DNA from 4 places in the Leisingera sp. MMG026 genome. Region 2 is predicted to be linked to each of the others. Evidence: riboswitches for the same ligand, from Rfam matches in the RefSeq annotation. Region 2 holds a riboswitch; each other region holds the start of a gene.

Evidence for each region. Region 2 has a riboswitch for cobalamin ahead of L1069_RS15470 (ABC transporter substrate-binding protein). Riboswitches for the same ligand answer to the same signal wherever they lie in the genome.
Region 1: it holds a riboswitch for cobalamin, as region 2 does, so the genes downstream of both, L1069_RS12520 (DUF4198 domain-containing protein) here and L1069_RS15470 (ABC transporter substrate-binding protein) in region 2, are expected to answer to the same signal.
Region 3: it holds a riboswitch for cobalamin, as region 2 does, so the genes downstream of both, L1069_RS13605 (aromatic ring-hydroxylating dioxygenase subunit alpha) here and L1069_RS15470 (ABC transporter substrate-binding protein) in region 2, are expected to answer to the same signal.
Region 4: it holds a riboswitch for cobalamin, as region 2 does, so the genes downstream of both, L1069_RS13350 (DUF1636 domain-containing protein) here and L1069_RS15470 (ABC transporter substrate-binding protein) in region 2, are expected to answer to the same signal.

Annotation. Positions count from the first base shown of each region.
Region 1 is NZ_JAKFZM010000019.1:94,172-97,714, forward strand. It holds gene L1069_RS12510 (cobalt ABC transporter permease) at 1-324, opposite strand, end outside; gene cbiM (cobalt transporter CbiM) at 321-938, opposite strand; gene L1069_RS12520 (DUF4198 domain-containing protein) at 949-1,734, opposite strand; cobalamin riboswitch at 1,875-2,090, opposite strand; partial or broken gene L1069_RS12525 (IS3 family transposase) at 2,209-3,378, shown strand.
Region 2 is NZ_JAKFZM010000027.1:57,990-61,532, forward strand. It holds gene L1069_RS15460 (ABC transporter ATP-binding protein) at 1-93, opposite strand, end outside; gene L1069_RS15465 (iron chelate uptake ABC transporter family permease subunit) at 90-1,139, opposite strand; gene L1069_RS15470 (ABC transporter substrate-binding protein) at 1,136-2,146, opposite strand; cobalamin riboswitch at 2,288-2,481, opposite strand; gene L1069_RS15475 (DeoR/GlpR family DNA-binding transcription regulator) at 2,685-3,464, opposite strand.
Region 3 is NZ_JAKFZM010000022.1:40,184-43,726, forward strand. It holds gene L1069_RS13600 (hybrid-cluster NAD(P)-dependent oxidoreductase) at 1-555, opposite strand, end outside; gene L1069_RS13605 (aromatic ring-hydroxylating dioxygenase subunit alpha) at 560-1,795, opposite strand; cobalamin riboswitch at 1,900-2,102, opposite strand; gene L1069_RS13610 (dihydrofolate reductase family protein) at 2,375-2,911, shown strand; gene L1069_RS13615 (TetR/AcrR family transcriptional regulator) at 2,915-3,466, shown strand; gene L1069_RS13620 (DUF1523 family protein) at 3,540-3,543, opposite strand, start outside.
Region 4 is NZ_JAKFZM010000021.1:68,690-72,232, reverse strand. It holds gene cobW (cobalamin biosynthesis protein CobW) at 1-1,013, opposite strand, end outside; gene L1069_RS13350 (DUF1636 domain-containing protein) at 1,016-1,426, opposite strand; cobalamin riboswitch at 1,522-1,725, opposite strand; gene cobO (cob(I)yrinic acid a,c-diamide adenosyltransferase) at 1,776-2,411, shown strand; gene glpD (glycerol-3-phosphate dehydrogenase) at 2,517-3,543, opposite strand, start outside.

The DNA of each region.
Region 1 (3,543 bases), on a different contig from region 2:
TTGCCCAATGATCTGCGCGACTTCCGCACCGTCCATCATCATCTCGGCCACGTGGCCAGCACCCAGATCGCCGCGGAAGATATGTGTCACAGGCTCCGACGGGGTGAACAGGAAAAAGCCGTCACCGTCGGTTCTGGACTCTCCCAGCTTGCTGCCGGCCGCGTCAAAGATCTCAATCAGCAGGTCCGCGGCCATGTCACCGTTGGAAAAGCCCACTTCGCCTTCAATGTCGGAACCGGACGGAAAGACAGCTGAGATAACATTGTGTGCCATCACCGGGAGCGGCGCCAGCAGTGCAAGGATCAGAATGCAGGAGCGGATCATGCAAGGCTTCCTTTTGTGTCGAAAAACAGCTCGGGCTTCACACGCCGCGCCAGGAAAATGGCAGCACCGGACAAAAGCGCTTCGATGATCACCACCGGGATATGGGAAAAGAACACCAGTTTCGCTGCCAGGACAAACTCATCGCCGGACAACATCAGCGAGACTGCAACAGCAAGTGTTGTGGCAGCAATGGCCGCGCCGCCGCCGATACCGCCCCAGATGGCGCCCTGCAGAGGCGAGCCGCGGGCCACCAGCGGTCGGAAAATCAGCCCGACCAGAACTGCAGGCAGGGCGATGTTCACGGCGTTCACGCCCAGCACGGTCAGCCCGCCAAAGCCAAAGAACACCGCCTGCAGCAAGAGGCCGACAAACAGGGCCGGAAAGGCCGCCCAGCCCAGAACCAGCCCCGCAAGCCCGTTCAGGATCAGGTGAACCGAACTCGGCCCGATCGGGACATGGATCAGGGAGGCCACAAAGAAACTGGCCGAAAGAACCCCCGCCGCCGGAATACGTTCCAGCGGCAGGCTCCGCAGCCCCATGGCGATACCGCCGACGGCGGCAACCGCGCCGCCGATCACAACCGGATTCGACAATGCGCCGTCTACGATATGCATGGTGCTATTCTCACTTCAGCTCTTCAGCGTGGATCCACAACACAGCGTCCTGGCTGAGTTCCTTGCCGTCATGCTCAGTCGCCGGGCCGGAGCCGAGAGCAGCAAAGCCCCAGTGGCCCGCTTTCGGAATGCCAAAGGAAAAGACGCCATTCTGGTCTGCAATCGCAACGATGGCGCCGCCGGACATCGGCTGAACCGTCGGGTTGGTTGTGGAAAAGGCCGCAAGGTCAGGCTCTGATGCCATGAATTCAACCTCGATTTCGGCACCAGGAACCGGCTTGCCATCCGCCAGCACCTGACCTGAGAAGGTAGAGCCGACAATGACGTTATAGGGCTTGTTCAACGGCAGGATCTCGGTTTCCAGGCCCACCGGCTGATCCCAATCGGTGGGCAGGGTGTTGCGGTTCAGCACGACTTTGGAAATCTGCTGAATATAGATGTCTTCGCTTTCCTCATAATAGGGCGCGGGCACAGTCACCACCACATAGTCGCCCGAGCGCTTGACCGGAACCGACGCCCTGTAGGCGGCGGCTTCGTTCTCCGCGCCCTTGAATGTGGCCGGTTCCAAGCGGTCCGAAAGATCAACCTTTTCGCCCTTGTGAACCATAAAAAATTCTTCAGGTTTGCCCATGTCCATCACATGGCCGTTTTCCAGCGGGTGCCAGAACACCAGCCCCATCGGCACATCGCCGGGCTTCCCGATCAGCACGTTTTCAGTGTAGTTCAGCTGGAAATGCGCCGATGCGGTGACCGGCAGGGATATGGCCAGAGCTGCAGCCAGATAATTCAGTTTCATTTCGTCCTCATTCGACGACACAGGCGCACCTGCAATCAGGAATGAACAACGGGGAGAGTGGCACGGAGAAGCCTGAACGGCAGCCGCGCCAGACGCGCACCCCGGCGTCCGGTGGAAAAGGGCAGACACTCCGCTAGCGAAGTCTTTGCCCTGTGTCCGGCAGGTCTCCTGACTCGCGGGTCTTGGTTCGGCTGGCCTTCCCGGGAAAGATCCCAGTGGCATGTTCAGCGTCACTCACCGCTCACAGTTGCGGGGGCAGTCACGGATTTGGTCCCTAATGGGTACGCCGCACCGTGTTCCCTATTTCTTCCGCTGCGCATTGAAACACTCGCGGAACCGGTCACACTTGCTGAATGGCAAAACCATTTTACTGAGTCAAGCTTCCCGTCTTCTGTTCAATTGCCGAATGAGTGGACCTGTCGCGGTTTGATGCCGCCCCTTTGATAGCATTTACTGCACCAAAGGAGACGAAGTATGGGCACGAAACGGACGGACGAATTCCGAGCTGATGCGGTGCTCATAGCGCTGACCAGCGCACTTACACGCAAGCAGGTTGCTGATGATCTTGATGTTGGCCTGTCAACGTTTGACAAATGGATCACGGCACACCGAGACACCGGTGTAGTGTCGAAGGAGGATTTGAGCCTTGCCAAAGAGAATGATCGGCTTCGGCGCGAGAACCGCATTCATAAGGAGGAAAGGGAAATCTTAAAAAAGGCCACGGTGTTCTTCGCGAGCCAAAAGCCGTGAGGTTTAAGTTCATTGAAGAACACCGAAATCAGTTTCCAACAGCACGCTTGTGTAAGGTAATGGACGTGAGTGCGCGTGGTTTGCGTGCATTCCGCAGCCGCCCTGCCAGTCGCAGGCAGAGATCTGATCTGGTGACATTGGCCCACATCAAGGAGCAATCGCGTGTCAGCCTGGGCAGCTATGGTCGGCCACGCATGACTGAAGAGCTGAAGGAGATCGGCCTGAATGTTGGGCATCGGCGTGTGGGCAGATTGATGCGACAGAACGGCATATCCATTGTTAGGACCCGCAAACACAAGGCCACGACGGATAGCGACCACAAGTTCAACATCGCACCCAATCTGCTGGATCGGAACTTCATTGCCGACCAACCAAACCAAAAAGTGGGCTGGCGATATCAGTTACGTCTGGACCCGTGAGGGTTGGCTATACCTCGCTGTCATCCTGGACCTGCATTCTCGGCGGGTCATCGGTTGGGCCATCAGCAATCGGATGAAGCGGGACTTGGCGATCCGGGCGCTGAACATGGCTATAGCCTTCAGATCACCGCCTATGGGCTGCATTCATCATACGGATCGTGGATCGCAATACTGTGCTCATGACTATCAGAAAATCCTGCGACAACACGGGTTCAGCGTGTCCCCCTCTCATGCATGTAAACATGCACTGCCGGGGCAGTGGATGAGCGGCAAAGGAAATTGCTATGACAATGCGGCCGTCGAGACCTTCTTCAAGACGATCAAGGCAGAGCTGATCTGGCGAAGGTCATGGCCAACGCGACGGACAGCGGAGATGGCGATCTTTAACTACATAAACGGCCTCTACAATCCGCGCCGACGGCACTCTGCCTTAGGCTGGAAAAGCCCAGTCGCGTTCGAACGGAAAGTGGCTTAAACGAGCACCTGGGGCGGCACGAAACCGCGACAGGTCCAGAGTCACTGCGCGCATTGGTGGAGCGGATCGTGCTGACGCCTGCGTCGGCGGGCGCTGGCCTGGATCTGACGCTGGAGGGGGATCTGGCCGGTCTCTTGCGGCTTGCGGCGGGTGCGGAAGGCGCGG
Region 2 (3,543 bases):
CAGGGTCTCTCCCGGCTGAACCGTCAATGAGACATCAGACAGCAGCAGCTTGCCGCGGATGGAGTAAGACAGGCTGCGGGCTTCGATCTTCATCGCGCAGCCCTATTCCCGCGTACCAGGATCACCGCAAAGGACGGCGCCCCGATCAGGGCGGTGACAACGCCAATGGGCAGCACCTGGCCCGGAATGATGATGCGCGACACTATGTCGGCGCCAATCAGGAACACCGCGCCGGTCAGCGCCGCTGTCGGCATCAGCCTGCGGTGGCCGGGGCCAACCAGGAAGCGTGCCGCATGGGGAATGACCAGGCCGACAAAGCCGATGGAGCCAACGATGGACACCATCACCGCTGTGGTCAGCGCGGTGGCAAAGATCAGGATAACTTGCACCCGCCGCACCGGAATACCCAGCGAGGCCGCTGAATCGGTGCCAAAGGTAAAGGCATCCAGCGCCCGCGCATGGAACCGGCAGACGACCCAGCCCGCCAGCGCCAGCGGCACTGCCAGCCACACATCCGGCCAGCGCACCCCGCCCATATTGCCCATCAGCCAGAACATGATGCCGCGGGCCTGATCGGCGTTGGCGGACTTTGCGATGATAAAAGCAGTCAGCGCGTTGAACAGCTGCGAGCCTGCGATGCCCGCCAGCACGATCTGCGCTGCCGCAGCGCGGCTGCCGCCTGCTCCGGCGGCCCGGGCCAGAACAGCAACAAAGCCAAAGGCCAGCAGCGCGCCGTTAAAAGCGCCAAAGGACAACGACAGCGCACCGCCGCCAAGCCCTGCAATGGTCACCGCAACCGCCCCGGTCGAGGCGCCGGCGGAAATGCCCAGGATATAGGGATCCGCCAGCGCATTGCGCAGCAGGGCCTGCAGCACCACGCCCGCCACCGCCAGCGCCGCCCCGCAGGCCCCCGCCACCAGCGCCCGCGGCAGCCGGTAACTCCAGACAATGCCTTGATCTATCGGATCAACCGGCAGCCCTGCCCCGGCCAGTTTATTGGCCAGAACAGACAGGACAAGGTCAGGCGCAAGCGCGGTTTCCCCGATCATTGCGCCTGCCAGAACCGCTGCAACCAGCACCGGCAAGGCCAGGCACGCGCCCTTGACGCCCTGCCATGTGATTGCAGCGGCTGCACTCACTGGCTGGTGCCGATCACGCTGAGTTCAGCAGCCAGATCCTCCAGCGCCGGAATGGCACGGATGGTGGCATCCATCGCCTGGGCGTCCATCACAACGATGCGGTTGTTTTTGACTGCATCCATCTGGCTCGCCACCGGATCATTGCGCAGGAAGTCCAGCTTTTTCTCGAAGTCATCCGCGGCAAAGCGGCGGCGGTCCATACGGGCAATCACAATCACCGTCGGATTGGCCTTGGCGATGGTCTCCCAGCCGACCGTCGGCCATTCCTCGTCGGTCTCAATAACATTGCGCAGCCCCAGCTGCTGCATCATGTAGCCCGGCGCGCCCTTCTCGCCTGCCACAAACGGATCGCTTTCCATTTCCGGCGAAGAGAACCAGAACACAGCGGAAGCATCTTCCAGTGCGACCTTCTGCGCCTTGGCAACAGCTGCCGCCTCGCGGGCCTTATATTCGGCGACCAGCTCGGCGCCCTTATCGGCTTCGCCAAAGATCGCCGCCAGTTCCTCGATCCCCTGGTACAAGCTGCCGGTGGTGAACATCTGCGTGCGGGTGCCGTCGCCGCCGGTCGTGTTGTCCTTGCCGACGCAATCGGCGGGCATCACATAGGTCGGGATGCCCAGATCATGAAACTGCTCGCGCTTGGCAACAACACCTTCGGGGCCGACGTGCCATTCGTACTGCGCCGCCACCAGGCCGGGGCGTTTGGCCACGACGCTTTCAAAGCTCGGATCGTTGTCGGCCAGGCGTTCCACCTTGGCATTCAGGTCTGCGTATTCGGGCAGCACGTCATTGAACCAGACCGAGGTGCCCAGCACCTTATCGCCCAGCCCCAGCGCGTAAAGCACTTCGGTCGCCGCCTGGCCAACCGTCACCGAAGACGCTGCCGGCGCCTTGAATGTGACCGACTGGCCGCAGTTTTCAATGGTCAGCGGAAAGGTTTCGCTGGCCGCCGCAGCCTGTGCGGCAGCGATGAAGGAAAGGCCGATCAGGCCGGAACGCAAAAACATGATATTCGATCTCCATGTGTCAATGACCGGAGAACGGGTGAAAGGGCATTGACCGGTAAGGCTGAGGGTCTGCCCCCCGCTTGCGGCACCGGAAAACGGCGGCGCATCTTACCGGCAACCTCCCCGGACAACCCCGCCCGGTGTCTTTCGGTTTTCACCGGCAGGTCTCCTGACTGGCGGGTCAATGACTGTGCCGTCTTCCCGGACCGTTTTGGCCCAGTGACGTCATGGCACAGCTCTCGCCGCCTACAGTTGCGGGGGCAGTTCCGTTTGGCGCCGGCAGGCACCGCGGATTCCCTCTTAGCCCTTTCGGGACCGGTAAAGCGCGGGTAGCCCATCCCTTTCGCTGCGGCAAGAAAAAGTTACTTTGCAGCAGAAATTCTGCGAACCGGGCACAGCAGGCAGCCTATGGACGACGGTTTCCCAAGCCACGGCCAGATGGAAAATTCCAGCACAAGCTGCTCCAGGGATGGGACACCCATCGGCCGCAGCCGCAAAAGCGTGGCTGCAAACTGTCCTGAACCATATCGCAGCTCCGTTACTCGACCACGATCAGATCGGTATCCATCGCCTTGAGCATGTCCTTGACGGCCTGCGGCGGCTGCGCGTCCGTATAGAAGACTTCGAATTTGGTATCCTTGCCGACCGACACCGGCGCGCGCTTGTTGAACTTGTCATGATCGGCCACAACAATCCGGACCTGCGCATTGGCCGCCGCGACACGGGCCAGATTTGCCTCTTCGAGATCATGCAGCATGAAGCCCTGTTCGGCATTGATCGCCCCGGCCGAAAAAATGGCAAACTGCACGTTCAGCCGCCGCACCAGATCCAGCGCCTCGGCCCCGAAGGCACCGCCGTCATGCGGGCGCAGCTCGCCGCCCGCCAGAAACACCCGGTTGTTATTGCGCGAGGCAAGCGCATGGGCCACCAGCACGGAATTGGTCACCACAAAGAGGTTTGACCGCTGCCGCAGCTCCTGCGCCACATAAGCGGTGGTGGAACCGACGTCCAAAAAGACCGAATCCCCGTCGCTGATGGTCTTGGCCACCTCGATGGCCAGACGCTGCTTTTCTGAGGCGTGGGTATCCATCCGGTTTTGCAGCGGCAGCTCGTTCACATCTTCAATCAGATGCACCCCGCCGTGCACCTTGCGGACCGCTTGGGCATCCTCCAGCGTGCGGATGTTTCGCCGGATGGTTTCATTCGACACGCCCAGCCTGCCGGCCAGATAGCTGACCCGGCAGGACCCCCCCGCCTGCTGCAGCGCCCGCAGGATTTCCTCTTCACGCTGGTTGGTGGTCTTGCGGCTTTTGGTCATTGGGCCTCCTGTTGCGTTGCTACGTCAGAAAGCCACAAAAAACAACACATGAGCCGTTGATGCGGCGCTGACAGCCTCA
Region 3 (3,543 bases), on a different contig from region 2:
CAGCTTCAGCCCCGGCAGCCGCGACGCCATGCTTTCCAGCTGCTGGCGGGCGATGATCTCGCTGGGGCGTTTGGCGCAGTTGATAAAGCAGATGTCGGGCGACTGGCCGCGGTCGAACAGATACTGGGTCATCGACAGGCTGGGTGTGATGCCCGAGCCTGCGGAGATGAACAGAAACTTGCCATTCGGGCGCTTTGGCAGGGTGAACACCCCTGCCGGGCCGGAGGCGCGCAGGATCCTGCCGGGGCGCAGATGGTCCAGCATCCAGCGGGTGCCGATGCTGTCGCCCTGGGCCTTGACCGTTACCGAGATCGACAAGGGCCGCGAGGGCGACGAGCTGATGGTGTAGGTGCGCCAGACTGTCCCTTCCGGCACCGGCAGCTCCAGCGTCAGGAACTGGCCCGGCTGGTACTTGAACCACGCGCCCGACGGCGCGCGGAAGCTGAAGGTGGCGGTGTTCGGCGCTTCCGGAACAACCGAGACGCATTCCAGCATCTCGTCGTCCTTCCACGCCAGGGTTTCGTCCAATGTCTCAAAATTGGCCTGCAATCCCATAATCTTACTCCGCCGCAATCAGATGGCGGCCGGTCAGCGCGCGGGTCAGGTGTTCAGCATACCAGTTGGAGAACTGGATGACGCCGCTTTCCTGCACCTCGGAATAGGGACCGGGTTCATAGGCGGGGGAGTTGATGCCTTGCTGGTTGTCTTCGACCACAATGCGATCCTCGTCATTGGTCGCCATCCAGACCTCGGTCAGGCGCTTGATGTCGTAATCCTGGCCCTCGACCGCATCCTTGTGCACCAGCCATTTGGTAGTGACTTCGGTTTCGGTCGGGCTGATCGGAGTGACCCGGAACACGAGGGAGTGATCCGGCAGGAAGTGGTTCCAGGTGGTCGGATAGTGGAACTTCAGCAGCGTGCCGGCATCAGCAAAGGGCACCCGGCCCAGCGGCTTGGCCACTGCCGCCTTGCCGTCCATGGTGTAGCTTTCCGCGCCCTCATTCAGCGGCATCCGCGCCAGCCGGTGCTGGCCGCGCGCATCCATGCGGAACTGCGCCGGGCAACCTGCCGCTTCAATCCGGTCAAAGTGCTTTTGCAGATGCGGCGGGGTCTCGCCGCCCTCTACGCCAGTGACCGAAGGGTCCTCGGGGAAGGTCCGGCACAGCGACGGGTGGTTGCCGCCGCAGTGGTAGCACTCGCGGTTGTTCTCCCAGACCAGCTTCCAGTTGCCGTTCTCGATGATCGAGCTTTCAAAGGCCACCTTGGCATTGCCCAGATCATGCGGCTCCAGGTAGGGGCGGGCGACGTCGGCGAAGGCGTCGAAGTCCGGCGCCTCATCCGCCAGGCAGATGTAGATCAGCCCGGCCAGGTCGCGGCAATGCACCGGCTTCAGCCCGTGTTTCGAGGCATCGAAATCCGGCCCCATGTCACGCGCCCACAGCAGTTTGCCGTCCAGCTCGTAGGTCCACTGGTGGTAAGGGCAGACCAGCTTGGGCGAATTGCCCTTTTTCGCCTTGCACACAACCGAACCGCGGTGGCGGCAGGCGTTGTGGAAAGCACGCACTTCGCCATCAGTGCCGCGCACGATAATGACGTTATAGGCCCCCACCTGATGGGTCACATAATTGCCCGGTTTCGGCACTTCGCAGGCGGGAATGGCAAACAGCCACTCGCGGTAGAAGATCTGCCGCATGTCCAGATCCAAAACACCCGGATCGGTGTAGAACGCCTGTTCCAGAGAATAGTTTTTCTGCCGCGCCATCAGCTTGGCCAGAATTTCGCTGTCGTGAAGCATCTGCTTCTCTCCTCTGCCGCATCCCCGCGGCGTGTTGGCTTGGGTGCAGGCATAGGCAAAGGGATTGCGGACACGCGCCGCAACCGCCCCGCCGCCGTCCGCGGTTGACGTTTTCATGGCAAGGCTGGTTTCCGGACTGTCCCGGGGCCGCTTTGGCGGCGGGGCCTGGCACCTTCCCGAAGCCATTGGCTTCAGTGGTTGTTTGCCATGCCTTGCCCGGGGTCACCGTTGCGGGGGCAGTGCCGGAGTTTCACCAGCTTCCCAATTCTCCGCCCCGAAGGACGGCACCTTGCTATCTGCGGTATTGCCCGAAAAATTTCCCGCCATCGGAAACAAAACCGACCCGGCGAAACCGGAATAAGACATGCAGGTTTGCCGCGCCGGGCGGGACAGGGATGTCCAGAAACTCAAACCGGCATCCGCCAGCCCGTTTGCGGCAAGCGCTTATCTTTCATGCGGTTACCCGCGGCTGATCCCACCGAATCGATTCGCACGCAGTGAATCTTGCGCCAGCCCCTTGGAACGCGGCATGCGCTTAATTATATGCTGTATAATTAAACGCATGCACAGGAGAACCCGATGACCACCGGCCACGTCTTCATCGCCACCAGCCTCGACGGCTTTGTGGCCCGCCAGGACCATTCTCTGGATTGGCTGCACAAACAGCCTGTTGCCGAAGATGACGATGGCGGCTTTGCCGCCTTCATGGACAGCGTCGACGGGCTGGTCATGGGAACCGGATCGTTCCGCACCCTGCTCGGGTTCGGCCAATGGCCCTACAGCAAACCTGTTGTGGTCCTCAGCAGCAGCCTGACCGAACAGGACATTCCCGAGGAGCTGAAGGACAAGGTGCGCCTCAGCACCGCCGCGCCCGCAGACCTTATGCAGGAGCTGCAAGAAGAGGGCTGGACCCGCGCCTATATCGACGGCGGACGGATGGTGCAGTCCTTCCTGCGCCAGGGGCTTATCGCCGATCTGACCATCACAACGGTCCCGATTCTGATCGGCAGCGGCATTCCGCTGTTCGGCAGCCTGGACCGGGACATCGACCTCCAGGCGGCAAGCTCCCGCATCCTGCCCACCGGCATGGTCCAGACCACGTTCCGGGTAGCCTGACCAATGCCCCCGCGCATGGGCCGCCCGCCCAGGGGCAGCCGGACCCTCAGCAAGGATGATGTGCTGAAAACGGCCCTGCAGCTGCTCGATGAGGGCGGCAGCAAGGCCCTCACATTCAAAGCACTGGCAAAGGCGCTTGGCGTCACCCCGATGGCCGTTGCCCATCACGCCGGAACCAAGGACGAGATGATTGCATCCCTCGTCGCCATTGCGTTTGCAGGTTCAGACACCCCGTCAGAAGCGGCAACGCCCAAACTGCGGCTGCGCGATCTGATGACCCGCTATTGCGCCCAGGTGACCAAGCATCCGGAGCTTGCAAAGTGCATCCTGGAAAACCCGGCCCAGATCGGCCCCTCCCTGACCGGGCTGACCCGGCTGATCGAGGCGGAAATCACCGCCGCAGACCTATCTGGCGCAGAGGCCCGCACCATTCTCTGCCTGCTGGTGGATTACACACACGGTTTCGCCTTTGCTGCCGCCGCGGCACCACGCGGGGCGCTTTCGGCTGGCGATTTCACCCCGGCGCTGGACTGGGTCCTCGACCGTATCGAGTAAAAAAAAGCGGGCCCGTTCAGGCCCGCGCATCCGTTTGCATGTTTCAGAGCCGCCCGGTCCGCGGCCCCTCTCGTCAC
Region 4 (3,543 bases), on a different contig from region 2:
ATGGCCGGAGCGTCGATATCGTCATGCTCGGCGATGACCACCAGGGCGGTCTTGCGCGGCTGCGCGCCCCAGGGCTGATCGTATTGGGCGCGCAGGCGCTCGCCCACGGCCTGAACCAGCATCCGCATCGGTTTTCCTTCCACCGCGACATAGCCTTTGACGCGCAGGATGTTGCGCTCGCGGGCGAGTTTCACGATGGCATTCTGCAGCGCTTCGGGGTCGGAGACTTCGCCCATTTCGACAACGATGCTTTCAAAATCGTCATGCTCGTGGTCGTGGTGGCCGTCGTGGTGGCTGGGGCGGGCGTCCAGATCGTCTTCGGCAGCAGCACCCAGACCCAGGATGATGCGCGGATCGATGACGCCTTCGCTCATCGGCAGGATCGGCAGCTTGCGGGGTGCCTCGGCCTCGATCACGGCACGGGCCTTCTCGACGCCTGCGTCGCCGGCCAGATCGGCCTTGGACAACAGCACGATGTCAGCGCAGGAGATCTGATCCTCGAAGACTTCGCTGAGCGGGGTTTCGTGGTCGATGCTGTCATCCGCCTCGCGCTGGGCCTGCACGGCGTCCAGATCGGGGGCGAACTGGCCTTTGGCGACCGCCTCGGCGTCCGCCAGGGCAATTACGCCGTCGACGGTGATGCGGGAGCGGATGGCGGGCCAGTCAAACGCTTTCAAGAGCGGTTTCGGCAGGGCTAGGCCGGAGGTCTCAATCACGATATGGTCGGGTTTTTCGGGCAGGGCCATCAGCTGTTCGATGGTGGGGATGAAGTCATCGGCCACGGTGCAGCAGATGCAGCCGTTGGCCAGCTCCATGATGTTTTCCGCCGGGCAGTTGTCATCGGCGCAGGATTTCAGGATGTCGCCGTCCACGCCGGCAGTGCCGAATTCGTTCACCACCACGGCCAGGCGCTTACCCTGCGGGTTCTGCATCAGGTGGCGGATCAGCGTGGTCTTGCCTGCGCCCAGAAAACCGGTGATGACGGTGACGGGGATCTTGTTGAGATCGCTCATGATTACTCCTCGGAGAAGAACTTGGCCGGCGGGATGCGGGCAACGGATTGTTTGCGGAAGGTCTGCGGGCGCTGGCGCCACGGCACGACGCCATCAGCGGTGCCGGCATAAGCCGCAGCACCTTCCAGAATTTCGGGGACATGCTGGTCCGGGTCGAGGTCGCCGTAGACATAAGTCCAGCGTTCTTCGCCGCCGATCAGCGCAACAGCGCAGCCGCGCTTGCACGACGACAGGCATTCGACGCCACGCAGACGGACGCCTTCGGGCATTCCGGCTTCTTCCAAGGCTGCATGCAGGATGGCGCCGGGGCGTGCTGCCTCGGGGTCGGCGCCCTCGCGGCGGCAGGTGAGGCAAACGGTCAGGGTGACCGGTCCCGGGGTGCTGGCAGATTGGCCTGCCATGTCGTCAGCCATTGGCGCGTCTCCTGTCGCGGCAGGGCGTGCGGGATGGCCGAAAAGGGGCCAGTCGTGCGAGCCCCTTACCCGGTCGCAGAACACCCCGTCTGCCCGTTGATCTCTCCTTCGCTGGCAGGTCTCCCGGCTTGCGGATGCCAAGGCGTGCGCCTTGCCGGCCATCCTGCCTTCCCGGGGATCACCCAGTGGCATGGCGGCCTCATCCGGTCACGGTCGCGGGGGCGGCTGTGCTTCGGCCCGAAAGCCTTCACATTCCCTCTTCGCCTGTTTTCACAGGAACCAGCTGAACCCCCTTGCGCTATCGTGCCCTTCTTTGTCAAGACATGGGTCAAACAGCTGGAGAGCCCCAATGAGCGAAAAGTCTGAAACCGGCATCTCAGAAGAAGAAGCCGCCCGTCATACGTCCAAGATGGCCAAGAAAAAGGCCGCGCGCGACCGGATGATGAAGACCAAGGAGGGCGAAAAGGGCCTGATTATCGTCCACACCGGGCCGGGCAAGGGCAAATCTTCGTCGGGGTTCGGGATGATCATGCGCTGCATCGCGCATGGGATGCCGTCCGCTGTGGTGCAGTTCATTAAGGGCGCCTGGCAGACCGGCGAGCGGACATTGATCGAGGAGAATTTCAGCGATCGGTGCCAGTTCTACGCAATGGGCGAAGGCTTTACCTGGGAGACCCAGGACAAGGCCCGCGACATTGCCGCCGCGCAGAAGGGCTGGGAAAAGGCCAAGGAGATGATTCTGGATGAGCGCAACACCATGGTGCTGCTGGACGAGATCAACATTGCGCTGCGCTATGACTATCTGGACCTCGAAGAAGTGCTGGAGTTCCTGGTGGAGCAGAAGCCGCCGATGACTCATGTGGTGCTGACCGGGCGCAACGCCAAGGAAGAGCTGATCGAGATTGCCGATCTGGTGACCGAGATGGGGCAGGTCAAACACCCGTTCCGCGCCGGTGTGAAGGCGCAGAAGGGCGTGGAGTTTTAAGACGCTTTCAGAATGTCCCGCCCGGCCGATAGGCCGGGCCGCGCCAACCCGCCCCCACGGGGCGGCGCGATTGCGCCTCCCTTCGGGTTGGCCCGTCCCTTAGCTCTAAGCCGCCAGCCTGGCGGCTTTCTTGCTGATATAGGCATCCACTGCCGCGCGCTGCGCCTTGTCCAGCCGCAGGCCCAGCTTGGTGCGCCGCCACAGGTAGTCGTCGCCTGACCGCACCCATTCGCGGGCTATCGCCCAGTCGAGTTCCTGCGCGGTGATGGTTGCGCCAAAATCCCGCCCCAGATCACCGGCGGATTTGGCGTCCCCGAGCACGTCCCAGGCTTCGGTGCCGTAAGCGCGGATCATCCGGGCGGTCCAATAGGGCGTCAGGAACGGATAGTCTGCCGCCAGTTTCGTTTTCAGCGTCTCAACATCCGCCACTGCAAAATCACCACCGGGCAGGGCCACGCCTGCGGTCCAGTCAGACGGCACTTGCGGGAACACATCGCCGATTTTCGCCAGCGCGGCCTCGGCCAGCTTGCGGTAGGTGGTGATCTTGCCGCCAAAGACATTCAGCAGCGGCGCCTGCGCGCGGTCCAGCGTCAGCACATATTCGCGGGTGGCCGCAGTGGCCGAGCTGGCGCCGTCGTCATAGAGCGGGCGCACGCCGGAATAGGTCCAGACGATGTCTTCGCGGCTGAGCGGCTGTTCGAAGTATTGCGATGCGAAATCAACCAGATAGTCCTGCTCGGCCTCGGTGCAGTGCGGTTTGGTTTCCGGATCGGGATGGTCGGCGTCCGTTGTGCCGATCAGGGTGAAATCCGTCTCGTATGGAATCGCAAAGATGATCCGCCCGTCGGTGCCCTGGAAAAAGTAGCAGCAGCCATGGTCGAACAATTTCGGCACCACGATATGGCTGCCGCGCACCAGGCGGACGTTTTCGCGGCTGTTCTGGCCCAGTTTCTGGTGCAGCACGTCGGCCACCCACGGCCCGCCGGCGTTGACCAGCATTTTTGCACGGTGCTGCTGCTCGGCGCCGCTGGCGTGATCCTTGGTGCGGATCACCCAATGGTCTGCAAGGCGTTCGGCTGAAACTACCTCGGTCCGGGTCAGGATTTCGGCACCGCGGGCCTGCGCATCGCGG